One region of the Thioalkalivibrio sp. ALJ2 genome, then DNA from elsewhere that is predicted to be linked to it. Evidence: riboswitches for the same ligand, from Rfam matches in the RefSeq annotation. Region 1 holds a riboswitch; each other region holds the start of a gene.
The links. A riboswitch is a leader RNA that binds a small molecule or an ion and turns the genes downstream of it on or off. The one in region 1 is predicted to bind cobalamin.

Region 1 (7,343 bases):
GCGGCGGCCTGCAGGGCCTGGGCGCGCCCGATCTCGCCGCCGTCCAGGGTCACTGCACTGTTCAGCGCCATGTTCTGCGGCTTGAACGGCACCACCGACAGCCCACGGCGATGCAGCACCCGCGCCAGACCGGCCACCAGCACGCTCTTGCCGGCATCCGAGGTGGTCCCCTGCACCATCAGCGTGGTCGCGCTCACAACGCCTCCAGTCCCTGTTCCAGGCGGTGCCATTGGGCCTCGTCGCCCGGCAGCCCGAAACGCAGGCTGGCGGGGTCGTCGAAACGCCGCACCAGGATCGCCTGTCGCGCCAGCGCATCCTGAACCGCGACCGCATCATCGCGGCGCCCCCAGCGAAACAGTGCGGTGCCACCTTCGGTAGCGATTCCGTACCGCCGCAGCAGCTCTTCCAACCGCGCACCCGCCGCGGTCAGGTTCGCGCGCGTCTGCTCCTGCCAGGCGCGATCCTCCAGCGCTCGGGTGGCCGCCCAGCGCGCCGGGCCGGACAGCGCCCACGGACCCAGCCGCTCCGCCAGCGCCGCCCGCAGCGCCGGCTCCGCCGCCAGGAATCCGACCCGCGCCCCGGCCAGACCGAAGAACTTGCCCAGCGACCGCAGCACCAATAGCCCCGGGCCCAGGTCCGTGCCCGGGTCGGCCGCCAACAGGCTGTGCCGGGGGCTGGTATCCATGAAGGCCTCGTCCACCACCAGCCAGCCGCCGCGTGCCGCAAGCCCCCTATGCCAGCGCAGCAGCGTCTCCACGGTCACGCGCAGTCCAGTCGGGTTGTTCGGGTTGACCAGTACCAGCACATCCAGCTGCGGCAGGCGTGCCTCGATCGCGGCCGGCGCCGCGTCGCCAAGCGCAGGAAGCGCCTCGACCCGATGCCCGGCCATGCGCCAGGCCCGCGCGTGTTCGTTGTAACTGGGCGCGAGGAGGCCAACCCGAGCAGCCGCTGGGCGAAGCTGTGGCAGCAGCTGGATGGCCGCCTGCGAGCCCGCCAGGGGCAACAGCCCTTTGCAGCCGTAGTACCGCGCCGCGGCCACCTCCAGACCGTCGTCGGGCTCCGGCAGGCGCGCCCAGACGTCCGCCGGGGGCATGGGCAGCGGATAGCCGTGCGGGTTGATGCCGGTAGACAGGTCCAGCCATTGCTCCGGCGCCACCCCGTAATGCCTGGCAGCTGCGCGCAGTCCGCCACCATGCACCTGGGTTAGCACGGCCCCGGTCGGTGCCGGCCGCGCTCTGTTCAGCTCAGAAGATCGCAAGGCTCACCCCGATGACAAGCACGCCCATCCACAGCGCCAGCGCCCGATCCACCAGCCCCATCGCCGCACGGATGCCGGCGGCATCCGGTGCCGCGCCCATCCCCAGGCGCGGACGCCACTGACGCTCGCCGTGATACTGGCTGGCACCGCCCAGCACCAGCCCCAGTGCGCCCGCCCCAGCGGCCATTACCGGCCCAGCGTTCGGGCTCTTCCAGGCCGCGGCCTGCTCGCCCCAGCACTGCAGGGCATCGCGAGTGCGCCCGGCCAGGGCATAGGCCAGCGCGGTCATGCGCGCCGGGACCCAGTTCAGCAGGTCATCCAGCCGCGCCGCGGTCCAGCCAAAGCGCGTGTAACGCGCATTGCGGTAGCCCCACATCGCATCCAGCGTGTTCACCAGGCGATACAGCACCACCCCCGGCGCACCGGCCACCAGGAACCAGAAAATGGTGCCGAACAGGGCATCGTTGCCGTTCTCCAGTACCGACTCCACCGCCGCGCCGCTGACCCCTGCCACATCCAGGGCCTCGCTGTCGCGACTGACCAGCATCTGCACCTGCTGCCGCGCCTGGCCCAGATCGCCGGCCTCCAGCGCCCGGGCCACGCGCTCGGCGTGTTCGTCGAGGCTGCGCCAGCCCAGCGCCAACGCCAGTACCAGCAGCCCTACCAGCCAGACCGGCAGGAGCTGCTGCAACCAGACCGTCAGCAGCACAAAGGGCACCACCAGGACGGCCAGAAGCAGCGCGCCGCGGGCCCGACCATCGCGGTAGAACCGGGCCTCCAGGCGCTGGACCAGCAGCCCGAACCCGGCCAGCGGGTGCCAGCGGCGCGGATCGCCGATCAGGCGATCCAGCACCAGCGCACCAAGCAGCGTGAGGAACGCGATCAGCATCGGGTCATCCACTCGCTGAGGAACCGCCGGGTGCGTCGGTACGGCTGCCCCAGCGATTCTCGAACACCAGTTCGTCCAGCGACCGTCGCTGATCCCAGCCCTCGGTTTCCAGCATCGGCCGCTCGTAGAACGCATCCACATGACCCAGACAAAGGATCGCGATCGGCCAGGCCCCTTTCGGCATCCCCAGCTCCCCGGCCAGCCAGTCCGGGTCGAACAGCGACACCCAGCCCATGCCCAGGCCCTCGGCCCGGGCCGCGAGCCACAGGTTCTGGATCGCACACGCGGCGGAGCACAGGTCCATCTCCGGGATGGTGCGCCGACCCAGCACGTAGCGCTCGCGCCCATCGGTCAACGCGACCACCAGCAGCTCGCCGGCATCGCGGATGCCTTCGAGCTTCAGACGGTGCACCTCGGCGGCACGCTCGCCGCAGGCCTCGGCCGTGCGTGTCTGCTCCGCCGCCACATGCCCGTGCAACGCATCGCGCAGCCGCGCGTCGGTCACCCGCAGAAAGCGCCAGGGCTGCATGTAGCCCACGCTGGGCGCCTGGTGCGCGGCCTCCAGCAGGCGCCGCAGGGTATCGGGGTCCACCGGGTCCGGGCGGAAATGCCGCATGTCCCGGCGCTCGCCGATCACGCGATAGACCGCTGCGCGCTCCGCCGAGGCGAACGCGTTCGGATTCTCTTCTGACTGGTTGGGAGCTGGGGCCGTCATGAGGTTCCGTCGAGGCGACGGCGCGGCGAAGACACGAAGGAACAGGCTTTTAGGAACGCACCTGCGCCCTCGACCGTTGCCCGCCGCACGGTCGCAGGATGAATCACCGCCAGGCCGGTCTCCGGGCTTGCGAGCGTCGGGGGATGCCGACCGGCAGACGCCTTCCCGGGCACAGGACCCAGTGGCCAGTCTGCCGAGCGATTTACCGCTCGCTTACCGTTGCGGGGGCAGCGCCGGACTTGCACCAGCTTCCCGTTTCACCTGCCAACTGCAGGCACCTGACGAAAGCGGAGCATGATACGCGCTCAGGGTGCCCCCGACCAATTTGGGCACCAAACCATCTTGCCCTTGCTGCTATGATGAGGCGCTTTCGCTGCCCGTGCGGCGCCCCGAAAACACGGTATTGTTTACGTTACGAACAATCCACAACATTCGGATTTTTAATGACTTTCACTTCCCTCAAACGCCAGTTAACGGCCCTTGCCGCGCTACTCCTGTGCGCGGGGCCGACACTGGCCGAACCGGTCACGGTGACCGACGATGACGATCGCGAGGTCACGCTCGACCGGCCCGCCGAACGTATCGTCAGCCTGGCCCCGCACATCACGGAAGTCCTGTTCGCCGTCGGCGCCGGAGAGCAGCTGGTCGGCGTCACGCATCACAGCGACTTCCCGCCGGAGGCGGAGATGATCCCGCGAGTCGGTGGCTACAGCCGCATCGACCTGGAACGCGTGGTCGAGATGGACCCGGACCTGGTGGTCGCCTGGCGCAGTGGCAACTCCAGCTCGCAGATCGAGCGCCTGCGCGATCTGGGGCTGAACGTCTATGTCTCGGAACCGCGCAGTTTCGAGGGCGTGGCCTCCAGCATGCGTCGCATGGCGCAGCTGGCCGGTACCGAGGAACGCGGCGAGGAGGCGGTGCAGGCCTTTCTCGACGAGATCGAGACGTTGCGGCTGGACTATTCCGACCGTGACCCGGTCCCGCTGTTCTACCAGGTCTGGGAACAGCCCCTGATGACGGTCAACGACGATCACCTGATCGGCGAGGCCATCCGCCTGTGCGGGGGCAAGAACGTGTTCGGTCACCTGGACCGCCTGGTGCCGCGCATGGACCGCGAGGCCGTGATCGAGGCCGACCCGGAGGTGATCATCGGTGGCGGCATGGGCGAAGACCGGCCGGACTGGGTAATTGCCTGGGAACAATGGGAGGACATGACTGCGGTGCAGCGCGACAACCTGTTCTTTATCCCGCCGTCGCTGCTCCAGCGTCACACCCCGCGGATTGCCGAAGGGACCCGGCTGATGTGCGAAGAGCTGGAACGGGCCCGTTCACGCCGGGACGACTGACCAGCCGTGACGCGCTCCTTCCTCCTCGCCACGGGGGTCCTGCTCCCGGCGTCGCTGCTTGCGATCCTGATCGCGCTGGCCTATGGCAGCGTCGCCATTGCCCCCGGCGACCTGCTCGCGGTGATTCAGGGCGAAGGGAGCCGCCTGCACAACACGCTGGTACTGGAACTGCGCCTGCCACGCGCCCTGGCCGCATTCGCCGCCGGCGGGCTGCTGGGCGTCGCCGGTGCCCTGATGCAGGTGTTGCTGCGCAATCCGCTGGCCGATCCCTATGTGCTGGGCCTCTCCGGCGGGGCTTCGGTGGGTGCCCTGCTGGCCATGCTCGCGGGGCTGTCGATGTTCTCGGTCTCGGTCGCCGCATTCGCAGGCGCGCTGCTGTCCACGGTGATCGTGTTCGGCCTGGCGCACGGCACCGGCAGCTGGACGCCGACCCGATTGCTGCTGACCGGCGTGGTCGTGGCGGCCGGCTGGGGCGCCGTGATCAGCTTCCTGCTCGCCGTGAGCCCGACCGCGGAGCTGCCCGGGATGCTGTACTGGCTGATGGGCGATGTCTCCCACGCCCGCAACCCCTACCCCGCCTGGGGTGTGCTGGTGCTGGTCGTGTTGCTGGCCCTGCCGCTGGGACGGACGCTGAACGTGCTGGCGCGCGGCCCGATGCAGGCGGCCGCACTGGGCGTGGCCGTGCGGCCGGTGGAATGGACGATCTACGTCGCGGCGGCACTGATCACCGCCACGGCGGTCATGCAGGTCGGTGCGGTGGGCTTCGTCGGACTAATCGTGCCGCACATGCTCCGGCTGATCTTCGGCAACGACCAGCGCGTGATCCTGCCGGCCTCGGCACTCGGCGGCGGCATCCTACTGACGCTGGCCGACACCCTCGCCCGTACGATGATCGCCCCGGAGCAGTTGCCCGTCGGCGTGATCACCGCGATGCTGGGCGTCCCCGTGTTCCTGTTCCTGCTGTACCGGAGCCGCTGATGCCTCCGCACACCGCCGATCCCCAACTCCACGGCGATCCACACGCGTCCGGCACCGAGAGCGTGCACGAGGTGCCAGGGCCGGACACCCTGCTGGCCACCCACGATCTGGTCATCGACATCCCGGAACGCGCCAGCGGTTCGCCCCTGGACCTGACCATCAACCCGGGACAGTGCTGGGGCATCCTCGGCCCGAACGGCGCGGGCAAGAGCACCCTGCTGCATACCCTGGCCGGGCTGCGCGCGGCCCGCACCGGAGAGATCCATGTGCAAGGCCGCCCGCTCCCTGAATACTCGCGAGCGCATCTGGCGCGCGAGCTGGGCCTGGTGTTTCAGAAGCACCACGACGGCTTCCCTGCAACAGTACTGGAGACGGCTCTGATCGGCCGCCACCCGTACCTGCGGCCCTGGGACATCGAGTCCGCCGAGGACTACGCCCAGGCCCGCGCCGCCCTGGCCCGCATGGATCTGGCGGAACTGGAGCACCGCCTGGTGGATACCCTGTCCGGTGGCGAGCGCCAGCGCCTGGCCATCGCCACCGTACTCACCCAGAACCCGCGGCTCCTGCTGCTGGACGAGCCCACCAGCCAGCTCGACCTGCACCACCAGGTGGCGGTGCTGGACCATATACGGGGCATCGCCCGGGACAACCGCGCCGCGATCCTGGTGCTGCACGACGTGAACCTGGCGGTACGCTACTGCGATCACCTCCTGCTGATGTTCCCCGACGGAAAGGCCTGCTGGGGCCCCACCCGAACCATGCTGGTGCCCTCCGCGCTGGAACGGCTGTACAACCAGCCACTGAGCACCGGCGAGATCGACGGCCAGCCGGTCTTCATGCCGACCATCCCGTAACGAGGAATCCCGGTGGAATTCTTTCGCACCCTGCCCCTGCAAGCTGTCGCCGATTCCCTGCAGGCCGAGCTGACCGTACCGGCCCTGCCCCGGCTTTGCCCCGCCATTGACGCCCTTGTTGAAGAGACCGGGCCCGATGCCGGCGTCGTCTACTGCCTGTGGGGCGAGTTTCGTGTCCGGCGCGAGTGCATCAATGGCGGTGTGCGCTTCACCCTGCCGAGCTGCCCGAACGCCCTCGCCTGGACCCTGACGACCGGGCATCCGCCGAAGCCGGAGGCGGTCATGCTGCACCTGACCATCAACCGCCAGGAACACGACCCGGATTTCGTGGAGAGTCTTGAATTCTTTGCCGATAGCTGGCTGGAGCTGACATCGCTGCAACCGCCCCATGACAGGCCCTGACTGCAATTTTCTTTTGCTTTTATGGTCGGTATGGTTGCAGGGTTAATCAAGGGAAACACTGATGAATGTACACACTCGCGTTGGCACCCCAGGTTCTCCGAGACAAGGCGCGGTGCGCAGCCGGTAGTGGTTCTACCGGCAAGGGCCGCAACGCAGGATCGGGGAACCTGGGGTGCCAACCCCACAAGCCATTGAATGCAAGGGCTCGAGTCGCTTTTGCGCGCGCACGGCGTTGCGGCTCCCTTGTGCAGAATGACTGCACGGCGGTCACCGCGCCTTGTTCGCACGCAAAAGCAACTCGAGCGCGAGCGTGTACATTTATCAGTGTTTCCCTAGGAGAAGTCATGACCCCCACACCGCCGGACAGCGTACGCACAGCCCACCCGACCCAGGACGGCGCGGGTGTGAAGATTCGCCGCATCCATGACTTTCGCGGCGGCCTGGATCCCTTCCTGATGCTGGACGAGCTGAAGGCCAGTGCGAAGGAGGACTACATCGGTGGTTTCCCCTCCCACCCGCATCGCGGGTTCGAGACGCTGACCTACCTCGTCCATGGCGGCCTGACCCACGAAGATTCGATGGGCAACCAGGGTCGTGTGGAGGCCGGCGAGGCGCAGTGGATGAGCGCCGGGCGCGGGGTCATCCACTCCGAGATGCCCCTGCTGGACTCGGACGGGCTGCACGGCTTCCAGCTATGGGTAAACCTGCCGGCACGGCGCAAGATGGACCCGCCGCGTTACCGCGACGTGCGCGCCGACGCGATGCGCCACCTGCCGGAAGACGACGGCCCGCTGCACTTCAAGGCGATCGCTGGCTCCTGGCAAACCAGCGCCGGGGATACCGAAGGCCCGCTGGATCAGATCGGCGAAGGTGCGGCCATGGCGGACCTGAGCCTGCCCGC
Region 2 (7,343 bases), on a different contig from region 1:
CTGTGGGCGGCCGGCCCGGTGACCTTCCTCGCGATGCAGGGGGGCTATTTCCTGGGCTTTGGCCACGCCGCCCCGGCCCAGAATTTCATCTTTTTTGCCGTCTACACGCTGCTGTTCGGGGTGATTGGCCTGCTGGCGCGGTTTATTGCCGATGCCACGCGGGGCAAGCGGCAGGAGCGCTCACGCGATCAGCTGCGCAATACGATCGACTTTTTGCCGGACCTGCTGTTCGTGACCCGCGACCTGGCGATGGCCGAGATGGCGCCGGACATGCGGCGACGCAAGGCCGCCGAGGTTCTGCTTCATGAGGTGGATATCTCGCCGGAAGGCGTCGCGGTCGCGGTGCGCGAGATGACCGGCGATACCAGCCTCGCAGCAGCGGCCGAGCAGATCGAGATCTACCGTCGGCTGGGGCTGCGCTCGCGCGTCGCGGATCTGGTGGATGCCACTGCGGATGCTCGTCTGGCCGCGCTGGAAAAACTGCACCACGATGCCTCCGAACTGGCGGATCCGCTGCGCGACCGGCTTCAGGGCGTCGCGCCAACCCGTGAGGATGGCGTCCGGCGGATCGATCAATTTCTGGACCGCCTGTTTTCAGCGGCGGACTCGGATGACCTGTCGCGCTGCACACTGGATGATACGCAGGCCATGTTTGTACTGGCCTTCGAGATGGTCAACGGGCGGCAGATCCGGCGGCTGAGTTTCGAATGGTCGGGTGGTTGGCGGTTGGGGCATGCGCTGGATCGGCTGGAGTATCAGGGCAACCGTTTCCGCGTCGCTCAGGCGGGTGTGATCAGTCGCCTGCGCTCGCTCGCGATGTTGCTGGCGCAAAGCCCGGCCAGTGGCCTGGATCCGCAGGTCCTGCGTTCGCCGACTCTGGGTATCGGGCGCGAGGTGCTGGATGCACTTTCGCAACTGGAACAGTCCCGCCCCGCTGTGAATTCGCCGGAAGGCCGCCTGCTGGGGCGGGCGCTGCGTCATGTCGAAGACCTGCGCGCGGCGCGGGACCAGCTCATGCAGGCGCAGAGTCGCTATACCGCCGCGGTCGAGCGCTGGGAGGCGCTGCGACGACAGCAGGTCGAGAGAAAGGGGCAGCAGAGCTGGTTCAAGCGCAGTGCGCGCGGTATCCGCGTGAGCGAGGAGGTGATCGAGCTGGCGGACGACCAGAAGCTGCGCCTGGCCGACCGGTTCTGTGAGTACCTGTCCGAGCTCGGCATCCGGCGCGAGGGCGACCTGTTCTACTTTGGTGGGCACCCACTGGATGCGGACACCGCCAAGCGCATCGGCATCCAGCTCGCACTGATTCTGGAGCCTCTGGTCGACCTGACCAACCCGAGTATCCAGCGCGCGATCTATGCGAATCCCGCCGCCTATCTCGGAGGCCTGTACGTCGGCATGAGTGCGGATGCCAAGGCGGGGTTGGGTTCGGCGATGGTGCGTATGGTGCGTCAGGATCTCAGCCGTATGGCGGAATGGCTGGCCCTGCGTCTGACGCGCATCTACCATCTGCCGCTGTCCGACTCCATGCGTGATTTCCTGGTACGGCAATATGGCGCCAATCCCGACCGCCTGGAGATGCTGGCCGCCCATCCGGTGGAGGAGGGCGCGCAGGCGGCGCCGGTGGCTTTGCGTGCCGAACGGTCGCCGGAATTTGACGCCATGCTGCAGGACAAGTCCTGGGGGCGGTTGCTCAAGAGCGGCGCACGTTATGTGCAGGCCGAGGCCCAGCGATCCTGACGCCGCGCATTTCCCGGGTCTGGTAATTTCTTGACCAACTGTGTAGGCTTTCGTGCGTTTTCTGGTGCCCCTCGGCGTGTCTCGCCGAGGGGTTAAACGGGAAGTTCGGTGAGCCCGCTACAGGTATCTGGATGCCTGCGGACGAATCCGACGCTGCCCCCGCAACGGTAATCGAGCGAGAGGCCATGACGGCCTCTGATGGTCGCGGCACACGCCACTGAACGGAATCGTTCGGGAAGGCGCCGCACCGGAACGCTCGTCAGCCCGGAGACCGGCCAGGGAATGATCGCGCGGCATGCGGCGGGCATGCGAGGCGGATGATCGGGCCTGGTCGCATAGCGGCTGTGCCCGGTCCCCCTCGTGTCTCTCTCCCCCCTGCCTGCGTGGTCCCGACGAATTTACGGCGTGCGGGCGGCTCGCCGGGAGACACGGACGACATGAAACGCACAGCACTTTCCACGGCCATCCTGCTGGCCACCACCCCGGTCCTCGCCGAGACGCCGGACGCCGATTCCGAAGCGCACACCCTCGACGTGGTCCAGGTCACGGCCGCGCGCGTCGCGCAGACGGTCGACGAGACCCTGTCCTCGGTCACCGTCATCGATCGCGAAGAGATCGAGCGCCTGCAGCCGCAGCAGTTCACCGACCTGCTGGAGGGCCGCGCCGGGATCGAGACCTCCCAGAACAGTGCGTTTGGCAAGACTACTTCGGTCTATACGCGTGGCACGAGTTCCGACCACACCCTGCTCCTGATCGACGGCGTGCGCATGGGGTCGGCCACCAGTGGCGGGGCAAGCTGGCAGTTCCTGCCACCGGAGGAGATCGAGCGCGTCGAAGTGGTGCGCGGACCGCGTACCAGCATCTACGGCTCCGACGCCATTGGCGGCGTGGTGCAGGTCTTTACCCGCGAGGGCCAGAAGGGGCCGCCCAGGGTCAACGCGTTTGTCGGGGGCGGCAGCTTCAACACCTGGGAAACGGGTGTGGGCGTCGCCGGCGGAACCGAGAACACGAACTACAGCTTCTCGCTCAGCCATTTCGAGACCGACGGCATCAATGTGCAGGATGACGTTGGAGACGATGACCGTGACGGCTACGACAACACCTCGCTTGCGACCAAGGTGACCCATCGACTAGACAATGGGATTGAGGTTTTCGGCAACGTACTGTACTCGGAAGGGGAGTCAGAGTTTGACAGTACGGAGGGAGATGACTACACCGACTTTGTCCATGCAGCCCTCCGTGCGGGGTTCCGCATCCCGGTGAATAACCGTTGGGATACTGAGCTGAGTGTTGCACATGCACGTGATGAAAATGATCGCTATGTGGATGGGGAATTCACATCGCGTTATGACACGAAGCGTGATTCGATCGACTGGTTGAACGAAATCGTCCTGTCGGACCAGCTGTTCCTCACGGCAGGCGTTGACGCCCGTGAGGACCGTATTCAGGTCGATGATCCTGGGCTAAGAGAGGGATTCGGTACGGACGAATATGAGGAGACCAGCCGCTACAACATTGGTGGGTTTGGGGTTCTCCAAGCCGATCTAGGCCGGCATACTTTGGAGGGTTCGTTACGATACGACGACAATGAACAGTTCGGTAGTAAAACTACCGGTCAAGTCGCCTGGGGATTCCAGGTCGCGGAAGCATGGCGACTGCGGGCTTCTTACGGGACAGCATTCAAGGCCCCAACGTTTAACGAACTTTACCATCCTGACATCGGGTTTTTCCGCGGCAACCCTGACCTTGATCCAGAGGAATCTGAAACTTTCGAAATAGGGGCCCGTTATTCGGCGGGATCCGGATATCTTGATTTGAGCGCTTTCGAGACACGAGTTGAAAACTTGATTGCAGGGTTCGCTCCACCGGAAAACGTTGAGGAAGCACGAATTCGGGGAGTCGAAGTGGATGGCCGATACGAATTTGGCCAATGGCTTTCAGGCGCTTCACTGACCCTACTGGATGCCCGAGACCGGGAAACGGGAAACGAGTTGCAGAGACGCTCTCCCATTACGGCCCGTATGGATCTCGATCGGAAGTTTCAGCGTTTCTCAATGGGCGGGTCGGTGATTGCGAAGAGCCGTTCGTATAACGACGCCAATAACGACGAGCGCCTTTCCGGCTACGGCCTGCTCAATCTGCGTGCGAGCTATCAGATTGCGCCGGAATGGCAGATTCAGGCGACGGTCAATAACGTGTTCGACAAGGACTACGAGACCGCCGGAGGGTACAACCAGCCGGGTCGGGCCGCTTTCGTCAAGCTGCGCTACCAGCAGAGGTGATGCATGGGTAATCGACTGTCAAAGATTGCGACCCGCACGGGTGACGAAGGCCGGACTGGCCTGGGGGATGGCTCGCGGGTAGATAAGGACAGCCACCGCGTCGAGGCGTTTGGTGACGTGGACGAGCTGAACAGTGTCGTGGGCCGGGTACTGGTCCACGATCTCCCGGAAGAGGTTCGGCGCGTGCTGGCCCTGGTTCAGCACGAGCTGTTCGACCTGGGGGCGGAGCTGGCGGTGCCGGGGCATCAGGCGCTACCGGATGCCTCTGTCGAGCGGCTCGATGTCGAGCTAGAAAGCTTCAACGCCGATCTGCCGCCGCTCGAGGAGTTCATCCTGCCGGGCGGTGGCCCGGCCACGGCCGACTGCCATATCGCCCGTACGGTATGCCGCCGTGCGGAACGTCGTCTGGTGGCGGTGAATCACCATGAGGCGCTGCGGCCGAGTTCACTGGCCTACATCAACCGCCTGTCGGATCTTCTGTTCGTGCTCTGCCGTGTGCTTGCACGTCACGAGAACGGCGCGGAAGTCCTCTGGCAGCCGGCCAACAAACGCGGCTGATTGCATCTGCCGTTGCTGGTTTTCGGGTGCCGTTTCCACGGCACCTTCCTGCGTATAACGGATTGGCGACGCCACCATTGCACCGGTGGCGTCGCCCCATCGAATTTTCTTCGAGGTTGATCGCATGTCCTTCTGGAAAAGCAGCCTGGTCCTGCTGATCGTCGGCCTGTGGAGCACGCCCGTATGGGCAGGGCCCCAGATCGTCGGCATCGTCTCCGAGCGCTCGGCCCCCGAGGTGGCCGCCGGTGCGCATCGATTCCTGGAGGCCGTGCCGGATGCCGAGGTGGTGCTGCGCACGCCTGAGCAGCTGGCGGACAAGTCGGACTCGTCAATCCGGGCGTTGTGGCGCGATGCCGACGCGGTGCTCGTGGCAGCGGTGTTCGGGGACCAGGCCGGTCGTCTCGAACGTCTGCTGCGCGAAGAGGCACCGGCCGAGTCAGCGCCGATCCTTGCAATCAACAGCGAACGGCGCCTGACCGCGCTGTCCCGCATCGACGGCCAGGCGGTGCTGGAGGAGCTGGACGAGGAGGCCCGGACCGAACTGACCGAGAACCCTGAAGCGGGCGAGGATCCGCGCGAGCACCTGGCCCGGCAGCAGGAGCGCTTCTCAAACCAGGCCGACTGGCTAACCGGACGTGCGTTCTATCAGGGCCGCACACCGGAGAACATGGAGGGTCTGATGCGCTGGCTGGCCGCTCGGGGCGGGCACTCGATTGACGTGCCGGAACCGGATCCGCGCGAGACCATCCGCTATTACCGGGATGGCCAGTCGGTGGCCGACCCGGGGGATCTTGGCCTGGATGCCAGGCCGGCCGTGGCCGTGCTGGACCTGGATACCGGTGACCGTCCCGGTGACCGCGAGCTTCTGGATGCGACCTGCGAGGCGCTGGAGGCCCGGGATACCCAGTGCTTCGCGGTCCTCGCGCGCTGGGGTGGGGCCAGCCGCGAGGCAGTCGAGAACCTCGCCACATCGGCGGCACCCGCCGAGCTGAGCGGGATCGTCAGCCTGCAGGACTTCGTAGTGGGCGGCGGTGGCAACCGCGAGGTGGTGGCCGAGGCCTTCGCCGAGCTGGATGTCCCTGTGGTCAAGGGGATTCGTCTGGCGGACGTGAGCGAGACCGAGTGGCGGCTCTCGCACGAGGGCATCCCCTGGGACAAGGTCCACTATCACGTGGCCATGCCGGAATTGCAGGGCGCCAGTCAGCCGATGGTGCTGGCGACCGCGGGCGAGCCCACGCAGGACGAACGCACTGGCGTGCGATTGGCGCTGCCCGAACCGGTGGGCGAGCGGGTGGAGGCCCTGGCCGACCGGATGCAGCGCTGGAACCGGCTGCGCCAGCTGGACAACACAGACAAGCGGGTCGCGGTCGTGTACTACAACCATCCGCCCGGTCGCCAGAACATTGGCGCCGACAAGCTGGATGTCCCGGAATCACTGCTGGAGATCCTGCAACGGCTGGAGGCCGCCGGGTATGACCTCGGGGACGAGGTGCCGGAGGATGCCGAGGCCCTGCTGGACATGATCCAGGACCGTGCGGTGAATCTGCCGGAACAGGCGGATGCGCTGGACGCGATCGCCGGCCGGGTCGCCTCGCTGGACCGCGATCAGTACCAGGCATATTTCGACGGCTTGCCCGCCGCGGTGCAGGCAGAGCTGGTCGACGGACCGATCGGCTACCTGCAGGCACGCCTGGAGGCGGCCCGGGACGCGGACAAGCACGAACTGGCGGAAGCCGCGTTGGAAAGCGGCGTCGGCGACTTGCGGCATATGCTCGAGAGCTACCCGCACGACGCCCAGGAGCGGGCTCTGGACCTGCTCGCCCAGTACGAGGCCGCCTGGGAGGCCACGCTGGCCGGTGAAGACGAACACGAAACCACCGAACAGCTGCGCAAGGCCCTGGTGCGTACCGGCATCCCGGGTCTGACCGGATGGGGCGAGCCACCGGGCGAGGCCATGACGCGCAACGGCGAGATGCTCTTCCCGGGCATCGAGTTCGGCAACGTGTTCATCGGCCCGCAGCCGCCGCGCGGGTGGGAGGTCAGCGAGCGTTTGCTGCATGCGAACACGACCTTCCCGCCGACTCACCAGTACGCCGGTTTCTATCACTGGATTCGCGAGCACTTCGAGGCGGATGCGCTGGTCTACGTCGGCCGTCATTCCACCCGCGAGTTTCTGCCGCGCCGCCGCGCGGGGCTGGCCCCAGACGACTACCCCGAGATCCTCGGCGGCGACCTGCCGATCATCTATCCCTACATCGTCGATGGCGTCGGCGAAGGCATCCAAGCCAAGCGCCGCTCGATGGGCGTGATGATCAGCCACCTGACCCCGCCACTGGCGGCCACCGAGCTCTACGACAGCCTGCTGGAACTGCGCCAGCTGGTAGAGACCTACGAGGCCGCCGCCCAGCCCGATGCGGCCACCCGCTCGCGCGCCGCCCAGACCCTGCGCGAGCGCATCGACGAGCTGGGCCTGACCGAGACCATCGAACGCGAACTGGCGCGGGGCCATCACCATCACGGCCACGACGACGGGGATGGGCACCACGATGACCACTCCGACGGGCATGAGCACGATGACGGCCATGACCACGACCATGGCCAAGACGATGATCGTTGGCACGACCACGACCACGACCACGACCACGACCACGGGCACGACCACGGGCACGACCACGGGCACGACCACGGGCACGACCACGATCACGGTGACACGCCCCTGGCGGAGATGGACGAAGAACTGCTCGTGCACGAGATCGGTCACTACCT
Region 3 (7,343 bases), on a different contig from region 1:
GCAGGACGGACAGATCACCAAGCGCGAGGTGCGGGCGGTGGCGCTGGCCCTGCTGGCGCCCGGACGCGGCGAGCGGCTGTGGGACGTGGGCGCGGGCTCCGGTGCCATCGGCATCGAGTGGATGCTGGCGGATCCGGCCAACACCGCCGTGGCCATCGAGCCGCGCGCGGAGCGCCTGGAACGCATCGCGCGCAACGCGAGCACGCTGGGGGTGCCGACGCTGCGGTGCATCCACGGGCGGGCGCCGGGGGCACTGGGAGACCTGCCGCCACCCGATGCGATCTTCATCGGTGGCGGGCTGACCACGCCGGGGCTGGTGGAGCACTGCATCGGCCAACTGCGCCCGGGCGGGCGGCTGGTCGCCAGCAGCGTGACCGTGGAAGGGGACGCGGTGCTGGCGGCGGCGCACGAGCGCCACGGCGGCGAGCTCACGCGGATCAACGTCAGCCGCGCGGAGCCGCTGGGCGGCATGGCCGGCTGGAAGCCGCTGCGGCCGGTGACCCTGTGGTCGCTGCGCCGGAGCTGAGGGAAACGCCGAGCGGGGCGCGTGTCCGGGTGACCCCCGGGGTCGGCTTCGCCTCGGCCTGCACGGCCGGCGAGCTGGAGGCATTGGTCCGCGAGGTGCTGGCCGAGGCGCACGCCGTGTTGCGGGCGGGGGGCGGCGAGGCGATCGAGATCCGGCAGCTGGCGGCCCCGGGGCACAAGGGCGACAGCCCGGTGCTGTGGACGGCCGCGCGCGACCTGGAGCTGGAGCCGGTGTTCGCGTCGGCGGCCGCGCTGGCCGCGCGCGACGCTGCCTTGTCCACGGACTCGGCGCGCTCGCGTGCCGTCGCCGGGGTCGGTTCGGTGGCGGAGGCGGCGGCGCTGGCGGTGGCCGGCGACGGGGCGCGCCTGCTGCTGCCGCGGCGGCTCTCGGCACGGGCGAGCTGCGCGGTGGCCGTGCGGACGGTGAACGGGACAGACGGGAATTTCGAGGAGTTTTGATGACGGTTCATTTTGTCGGAGCGGGGCCGGGTGCGGCCGATCTGCTGACTTTGCGCGGGCGCGATCGTATCGCGGCCTGCCCGGTATGCCTGTATGCCGGTTCGCTGGTGCCGGAGGCGGTGCTGGAGCATGCCCCGGAGGGGGCGCGCGTGGTCAACACCGCGCCGCTGACGCTGGACGCAATCATGGAGGAGATCGAACGCGCCCACGCGGCGGGCCAGGACGTGGCGCGCCTGCACTCCGGCGATCTTTCGGTCTACAGCGCGCTGGGCGAGCAGATCCGTCGGCTGGAGGCGGCCGGGATCGATTACAGCATCACGCCCGGCGTGCCGGCATTCTCCGCCGCCGCCGCGACCCTGGGGCGGGAACTGACGGTGCCGGAGGTGGCGCAGTCGGTGGTGCTGACGCGCACGCCGGGACGGGCGTCCTCCATGCCGGAGCGCGAACGGCTGGCGAGCTTTGCCGCCACCGGGGCGACCCTCGCGATCCACCTGTCGCTGCACAATATCGAGACCGTGGTCGAGGACCTGCGGCCGCACTATGGCTGCGACTGCCCGGTGGCGATCGTGTTTCGCGCCAGCTGGCCGGACGAGAGCGTGGTGCGCGGTACGCTGGGGAATATCGCGGAACGGGCGCAGGCCCTGACCACACGGCGCTCGGCGCTGATCCTGGTGGGCCCGGCGCTGGACCCGGGCGATTTCCGCGACAGCGCGCTGTACGACCCGGCGCATGTGCGCCGTTACCGCGGCATGGACGGGGACTAAGCGGTGGCGCCCCTGATCTTCCGCAGGCAGGGATAACGCCGGTGGGTGTTGTGGGACACGGGGCTTTTCGCCTGCAAGCAGGCTCCCACATCGCCAGGAACCTGTAGGAGTCTGCTTGCAGGCGAAGGCGGTTTCTTCCCGATCAGGGTCACGGCAAGGGGCCGCCATGCGGCGGCCCCTTGGTTCCCGGCCGGTTTAGCGGCGGCGGTAGTTGTCGTGGCAGGCCAGACAATGGTGGCGCACGCCGTTCAGGGCCTCGGTGGCGCGAAGCTGGAAGTCTTCGTTCTCCAGGTCGTCGGCCGACTCCACCTTGCGCTGCAGTCGTTCGGCGGCCTCGCGGTAGGCTGCCTTGTACTCGGAGAACTCCGGGTCCTCCCAGGCCGCGGGCAGGGCCCCGGGTTCGCCGTCCCGCGCCGGTGTCTCGCGTGCGAACCAGGTTTCGATGTCGTCGGCGCGGCGCGCCAGTTCCTCGGCCAGACCGGGCAGACGTTCGGCGAATGGTGCGTCATAACGCAGGATCTGCTCGATGCTGCGGTAGGTGGCCGAGGTGCCCTGCATGCTCTGCTGACGGAAGCGCTGGAAGGCCTCGGTCGCATCCACTTTGGCCGGATCGTCCAGGGTCTCGTCATAGTCGCCCCAGGGGCCCGGCATTGTGACAGTGACCTCCGCGGTGGCCGGGCTGCCGGTGGCAGCCAGCAACAGGATCGCAAAGAGGGTGGTTCTCAACGGGTGGTGGATCGGTTGCATCCAGTTCATGTCGATTCTCCCGGTCATTTCTCAGAAGCGGAACTGGTGCTGCAGGTGCAGCTCCCAGTCCGAGGTGTCGGTGTCGCGGTCCAGCCACATCAGTTGGGTCTTGTGCCGCTGGCCACGGTGATACCAGTTGAGGCCGGCACCCCATTCACGCTGCCAGCGCTCGTCAGTGCCAAGATCGTCGCCTGCGTCGTGGCGCAATACGGCGTGGCGCGCGGCGAACTCCAGTCCCTCCACCGGCAGCGACTGCGCCAGTTCCAGTTCGGCCCCCAGGTCGTGGTAGCTCGCGGTGCGGTCGGGGGAGACATCGCGGCGGAAGGCCGCCAGCGACAGCGAGGTATGGGCGAACTTGACCACCGCGTCGGCGGTGGCGGTGATCCAGTCGGCGCGTTGGTTGGCCACCGTGTCTTCGATGCCGCGGCTCCAGTCGCGCAGGTGGTTGCGGCTGGCGGCCTGTACGCCGGCGCCCAGGGCGACGGTGCGCTCCACGGCCTGGCCTAACGTGGTGTTGTCACGTGGGACTGCGCCGACCGGGGCCCACGCGCCGCGCGCGCTGAACAGGTGGCCGGATGTGGAGGGGCGATCGTCGCGCTGATCCAGACGTCCGCGACCGTCAAACACGCCGATGGCCCATGCCCGGTTGTCGCCGGCGCCGCCCAGCAGGGCGATACCGGTGTCGCGGCCGGCCGGAACCTCGAACTGGTTGCCGGCGATGCTCAGTTCGGTGAACAGGCGGTTGGGTCCGCCGATATCCCGCGACAGGCCGAAGGGGACCGTAAACTGGCCAGCCCGCAGGCCCAGGTGTTCACCCAGTGCGTACTGCAACCAGATGTCGCGCATGGACAGCTCGCCGCTGCTGAAATCCGGCTGCAGGCGGAAGCTCAGATCGGGGTGGAACAGGGTGCCCGAGGTGTCCAGCCAGGCACGACGGAAGTCGAATTCGCTGCTGGAGCCATCCGGGTCTCGTTCGTAGCTGTAGCGGCCCTGGATCAGCGGATCCAGGGTGACCTGCAGGCCGTCTTCCGCGTCGCCGAATTCGAAGCCGGCTTGTGCCGGCGCGATGCCCGCGGCCGTCATCAGGCACAGGGTGGCCAGGGCCGGGACGGCATGCTGTCCCGGTCGGAGATGGGTATGGTTCATTGTTGGGTTGCTCCCTTGGACGCGCGACCCCGCACGCCGTGGATGAAACGACGCCGGAAGCTGGACAGGGAGCAGGGGAGGCCGGGCGATGCGAGCACGCCGGACTGGCCCGCTCGGCCGCCCACCGCGGCGTCGGGTGTCGTCCAGGCCGGTCTCCGGACTCGCGAAGTGGATGCGCGATGCATCCAGGGCGGATCGCCTTCCCGCGGGCATCCCGGGGATGCGCCGCAGTGGCATTGGATCCGCCCGTCTCCGCCTACCGTTGCGGGGGCAGTGCCGGCCTTGCGAATGTCGATTCGCGCACCGGCTTCCCGATTATCCCCGGCGGCTGAGCGCCGGGGCACCTAGAGTGGGGCGAACCGTAATGGAGGGAAAAGGGGGGGTCAAGTTTGTCCGGGTATCCCGGGAAACGGTGTAGTGGGGGCGAACCCGGCTCCCCTGGAGGCTGATAATTGATGCAGATCATCTCCGGGGCGGATTTTGATCGCGACCAGGTTTCCGCGTCTGTAGGGTGGGTTTTAAGTGGTTTGGACCGAGTCTATTTCGGTTCGCGCCGATATCCGCTTCTCAGATGTCTGTTACTCATCTGTTACTCAAGGGAGACCTGTATGAAAACGCTTTCCGGATTCCGCATGACGGCGCTGGCGGCTTGTGCAGCCGTCGCGTTCGGGGCCGCAGCCCCGGCCGTGGCCGATACCGACTATTCCGAGTACCGCGACGTGTTCGAGCCGCTGCCGGCGCTGCCGCCGATCCCGGCGGACAACTCGATGACCAAGGAGAAGATCGAGCTGGGCAAGATGCTGTTCTTCGAGCCGCGCATCTCCAGCTCCGGCGTGATCTCCTGCGCCACCTGCCACAACCCGGCGCTGGGCTGGGCGGACCGCATCCCGCGCGCGGTGGGCCATGACGGCCAGGTTGGCGAGCGCAATACCCCGACCGTGCTGAATTCCGGCTTCTTCACGGCCCAGTTCTGGGATGGCCGCGAGGACGATCTGGAAGGCCAGGCCCTGGGCCCGATCCAGGACGCGATCGAGATGGCGATGCCGCTGGAGGAGGCGATCGCGCGCCTGGAGGAGTTCAACGAGTACCAGGAGAAGTTCGAGGCCGCCTATCCCGATTATGACGGCGACAACGTGATCAATACCGACCACGTGGCCAAGGCCCTGGCGACGTTCCAGCGCACGCTGAACACCCCGAATTCGCCGCTGGATCGCTGGCTGGTCGGGGACGAGGGTGCGATGAGCGAGCAGCAGATGCGCGGGATGAAGCTGTTCGCCGATAACGGCTGCGTGGCCTGCCACAGCGGACCGGCGTTGACCGACAGCAACTTCCATCGCATCCAGGTGCCGGGCTCGGAAGACAAGGGCCGCTATCTGGTCACGGGCGATGAGGCCGACAAGTTCGCGTTCAAGACCCCGACGCTGCGCAATGTGGCGCTGACCTACCCCTACATGAACAACGGCGAGACCGCGACGCTGGACGAGGCGATCCGCATCATGGGGCAGGAGATGCTGGGCATGGAGTTCAGCGATGACGAGGTCGCGGACATCGAGGCCTTCATGCACGCACTGACCGGCGAGATGCCGCGCTTCGATATCCCCGCGCTGCCGTAACTGGCCGCACCGGGATCGGGTGTTACAAGCCCCCTCCGGAGACGGAGGGGGCTTTTTCGTGGGTGCGTTTATTCGACCGTGATAGTGATCTTTTCGGACACAACCGGTGGGTCGAAGCTAATGTGGCGGTAGTCCATGAACAGCAACTGCAGGGTGTACTCGCCGGGTTCCAGTTCCAGCTCGCCCTCGGTCTGTCCACCACCGAAATGACGCTTGTGGTCGGAGAAGGGCAGCGAGGCATCCAGGTCCACCTCGTCGAGTGGCTTGTTCACCAGCAGGTGGTGGTGGCCGGTGTTGTCCATCTCCACGCCGGCCGGCGCGACACCCATGCCGCGCAGGCCCATCTGGACACGCACTGGACTTTCGAGCGTTTCGCCATCCTGTGGACTGATGAAATAAACCTCGGCCCCGTCCGGTGGCGCAATGCGGTCGGTCGCCATGGCATTCCCGGCCAGCGCCAGGCCGCCGGTCAGTGCCAGTAACGTGGAAAGTCGGGTGAGCGTGGGATTCATGAAGGCTCCTTTGGCCCGCGTTCGGGCATCCGTGTGGTCCCAACTCCAGTATAGACCGCGGTCCCTGCGGCAGCCCCGCGGCGTTCTGCTACCCTAGGCGCCTTCAAATTCCACCTTCCTCAGGAACGAGTGCTTCGCATGACTTTTCGTACCCGTTTTGCCCCCAGTCCGACCGGCTATCTCCATATTGGCGGTGCCCGCACCGCGCTGTTCTCCTGGCTGTATGCGCGTCACCACGGTGGCGAGTTCGTGCTGCGCATCGAAGACACCGATCTGGAGCGCAGCAATGCGGAATCGGTCAACGCGATCCTTGAGGGGATGAACTGGCTGGGGCTGACTTACGATCACGGGCCGTTCTATCAGACGGAGCGTTTTGATCGGTACAAGGAGGTAATCGACCAGCTGATGGCCGCAGGTCACGCCTATCGCTGCTACTGCACGAAGGAAGAGTTGGATGCGATGCGCGAGGAGCAGAAGGCGCGCAAGGAAAAGCCGCGCTACGACGGTCGCTGCCGCGCGCGCACCGAGCCGCGCGAGGGCGTGGAGCCGGTAATCCGTTTTCGCACGCCGGACGAGGGGGTAACCATCGTCGACGACATGGTGCGCGGCAAGGTCGCGTTCCAGAACAGCGAGCTGGACGACTTGATCATCGCCCGCTCCGACGGCTCGCCAACCTACAACCTGACGGTGGTGGTCGACGACATGGATATGGGGATCACCCATGTGGTCCGTGGCGATGACCACTTGAACAACACCCCGCGCCAGATCAACATCCTGAAGGCGCTGGACGTGGAACCGCCGCGCTACGGCCACCTGCCGATGATCATGGGCCCGGACGGTGCCAAGCTGTCCAAGCGCCACGGGGCGGTCTCGGTGATGCAGTACCGCGACGAGGGCTATCTGCCGGAGGCCCTGCTGAATTATCTGGTGCGCCTGGGCTGGGCCCACGGCGACCAGGAGATCTTCTCGGTGGACGAACTGGTGCGCCTGTTCGATATCGAGGACGTCAACCAGTCCGCCTCGGCGATCAACCCGGACAAGCTCCTCTGGCTCAACCAGCACTACATCAAGACCCTGGACCCGGACCATGTGGCGTTGGAGTTCGGCTGGCACCTGGGTCAGTTGGGTATCGATCCGTCCAGCGGCCCGGCGATGCGCGACGTGGTGATCGCTCAGCGCGAGCGGGCGCGTACCCTTCGCGAGATGGCCGAGAACAGCGTGTACTTCTACCGCGAGTTCGAGGACTACGACGAGAAGGCCGCGCGCAAGCAGCTCACCGCCGAAGCACTCCCGGTGCTGCAGACGCTGCATGACGGTTTCAGTGCGCTGGGAGCCTGGGAGAAGGAGCCTCTGCACGAGGTCGTGGTGCACACCGGCGAGCGGCTGGATCTCAAGCTGGGCAAGGTCGCGCAGCCGCTGCGTGTGGCCCTGACCGGCGGCACAGTATCGCCGCCGATCGACGACACCCTGGTGCTGATTGGGCGTGAGCGATCACTGGCTCGGATCGAGCGGGCGCTGAAGAAAATTTCGGCGGAAGCGGGTTGACACTCCAGGGGGTGCTGGCTACAGTACGCGCT

Region 2: linked by a shared signal. The riboswitch ahead of F468_RS0104920 (TonB-dependent receptor domain-containing protein) and the one ahead of bluB (5,6-dimethylbenzimidazole synthase) in region 1 are both predicted to bind cobalamin.
Region 3: linked by a shared signal. The riboswitch ahead of F468_RS0105020 (porin) and the one ahead of bluB (5,6-dimethylbenzimidazole synthase) in region 1 are both predicted to bind cobalamin.

The regions. Positions count from the first base shown of each region.
Region 1 is NZ_KB899561.1:80,244-87,586, reverse strand. Features, by position in the region: gene F468_RS0113455 (cobyric acid synthase) at 1-197, opposite strand, end outside; gene cobD (threonine-phosphate decarboxylase CobD) at 194-1,156, opposite strand; gene cbiB (adenosylcobinamide-phosphate synthase CbiB) at 1,245-2,147, opposite strand; gene bluB (5,6-dimethylbenzimidazole synthase) at 2,152-2,862, opposite strand; cobalamin riboswitch at 2,957-3,159, opposite strand; gene F468_RS0113435 (cobalamin-binding protein) at 3,306-4,208, shown strand; gene F468_RS0113430 (iron ABC transporter permease) at 4,215-5,186, shown strand; gene F468_RS0113425 (ABC transporter ATP-binding protein) at 5,186-6,040, shown strand; gene F468_RS0113420 (hypothetical protein) at 6,053-6,442, shown strand; gene F468_RS0113415 (pirin family protein) at 6,787-7,343, shown strand, end outside.
Region 2 is NZ_KB899554.1:1,039,207-1,046,549, forward strand. Features, by position in the region: gene F468_RS0104915 (hypothetical protein) at 1-1,737, shown strand, start outside; cobalamin riboswitch at 1,783-2,032, shown strand; gene F468_RS0104920 (TonB-dependent receptor domain-containing protein) at 2,175-4,019, shown strand; gene F468_RS0104925 (cob(I)yrinic acid a,c-diamide adenosyltransferase) at 4,023-4,577, shown strand; gene F468_RS0104930 (cobaltochelatase subunit CobN) at 4,702-7,343, shown strand, end outside.
Region 3 is NZ_KB899554.1:1,060,067-1,067,409, forward strand. Features, by position in the region: gene F468_RS0105000 (bifunctional cobalt-precorrin-7 (C(5))-methyltransferase/cobalt-precorrin-6B (C(15))-methyltransferase) at 1-526, shown strand, start outside; gene F468_RS0105005 (cobalamin biosynthesis protein) at 556-984, shown strand; gene cobM (precorrin-4 C(11)-methyltransferase) at 984-1,748, shown strand; gene F468_RS0105015 (cytochrome c) at 1,944-2,504, opposite strand; gene F468_RS0105020 (porin) at 2,526-3,641, opposite strand; cobalamin riboswitch at 3,770-4,004, opposite strand; gene F468_RS0105025 (cytochrome-c peroxidase) at 4,274-5,254, shown strand; gene F468_RS0105030 (DUF4399 domain-containing protein) at 5,323-5,766, opposite strand; gene gltX (glutamate--tRNA ligase) at 5,905-7,311, shown strand.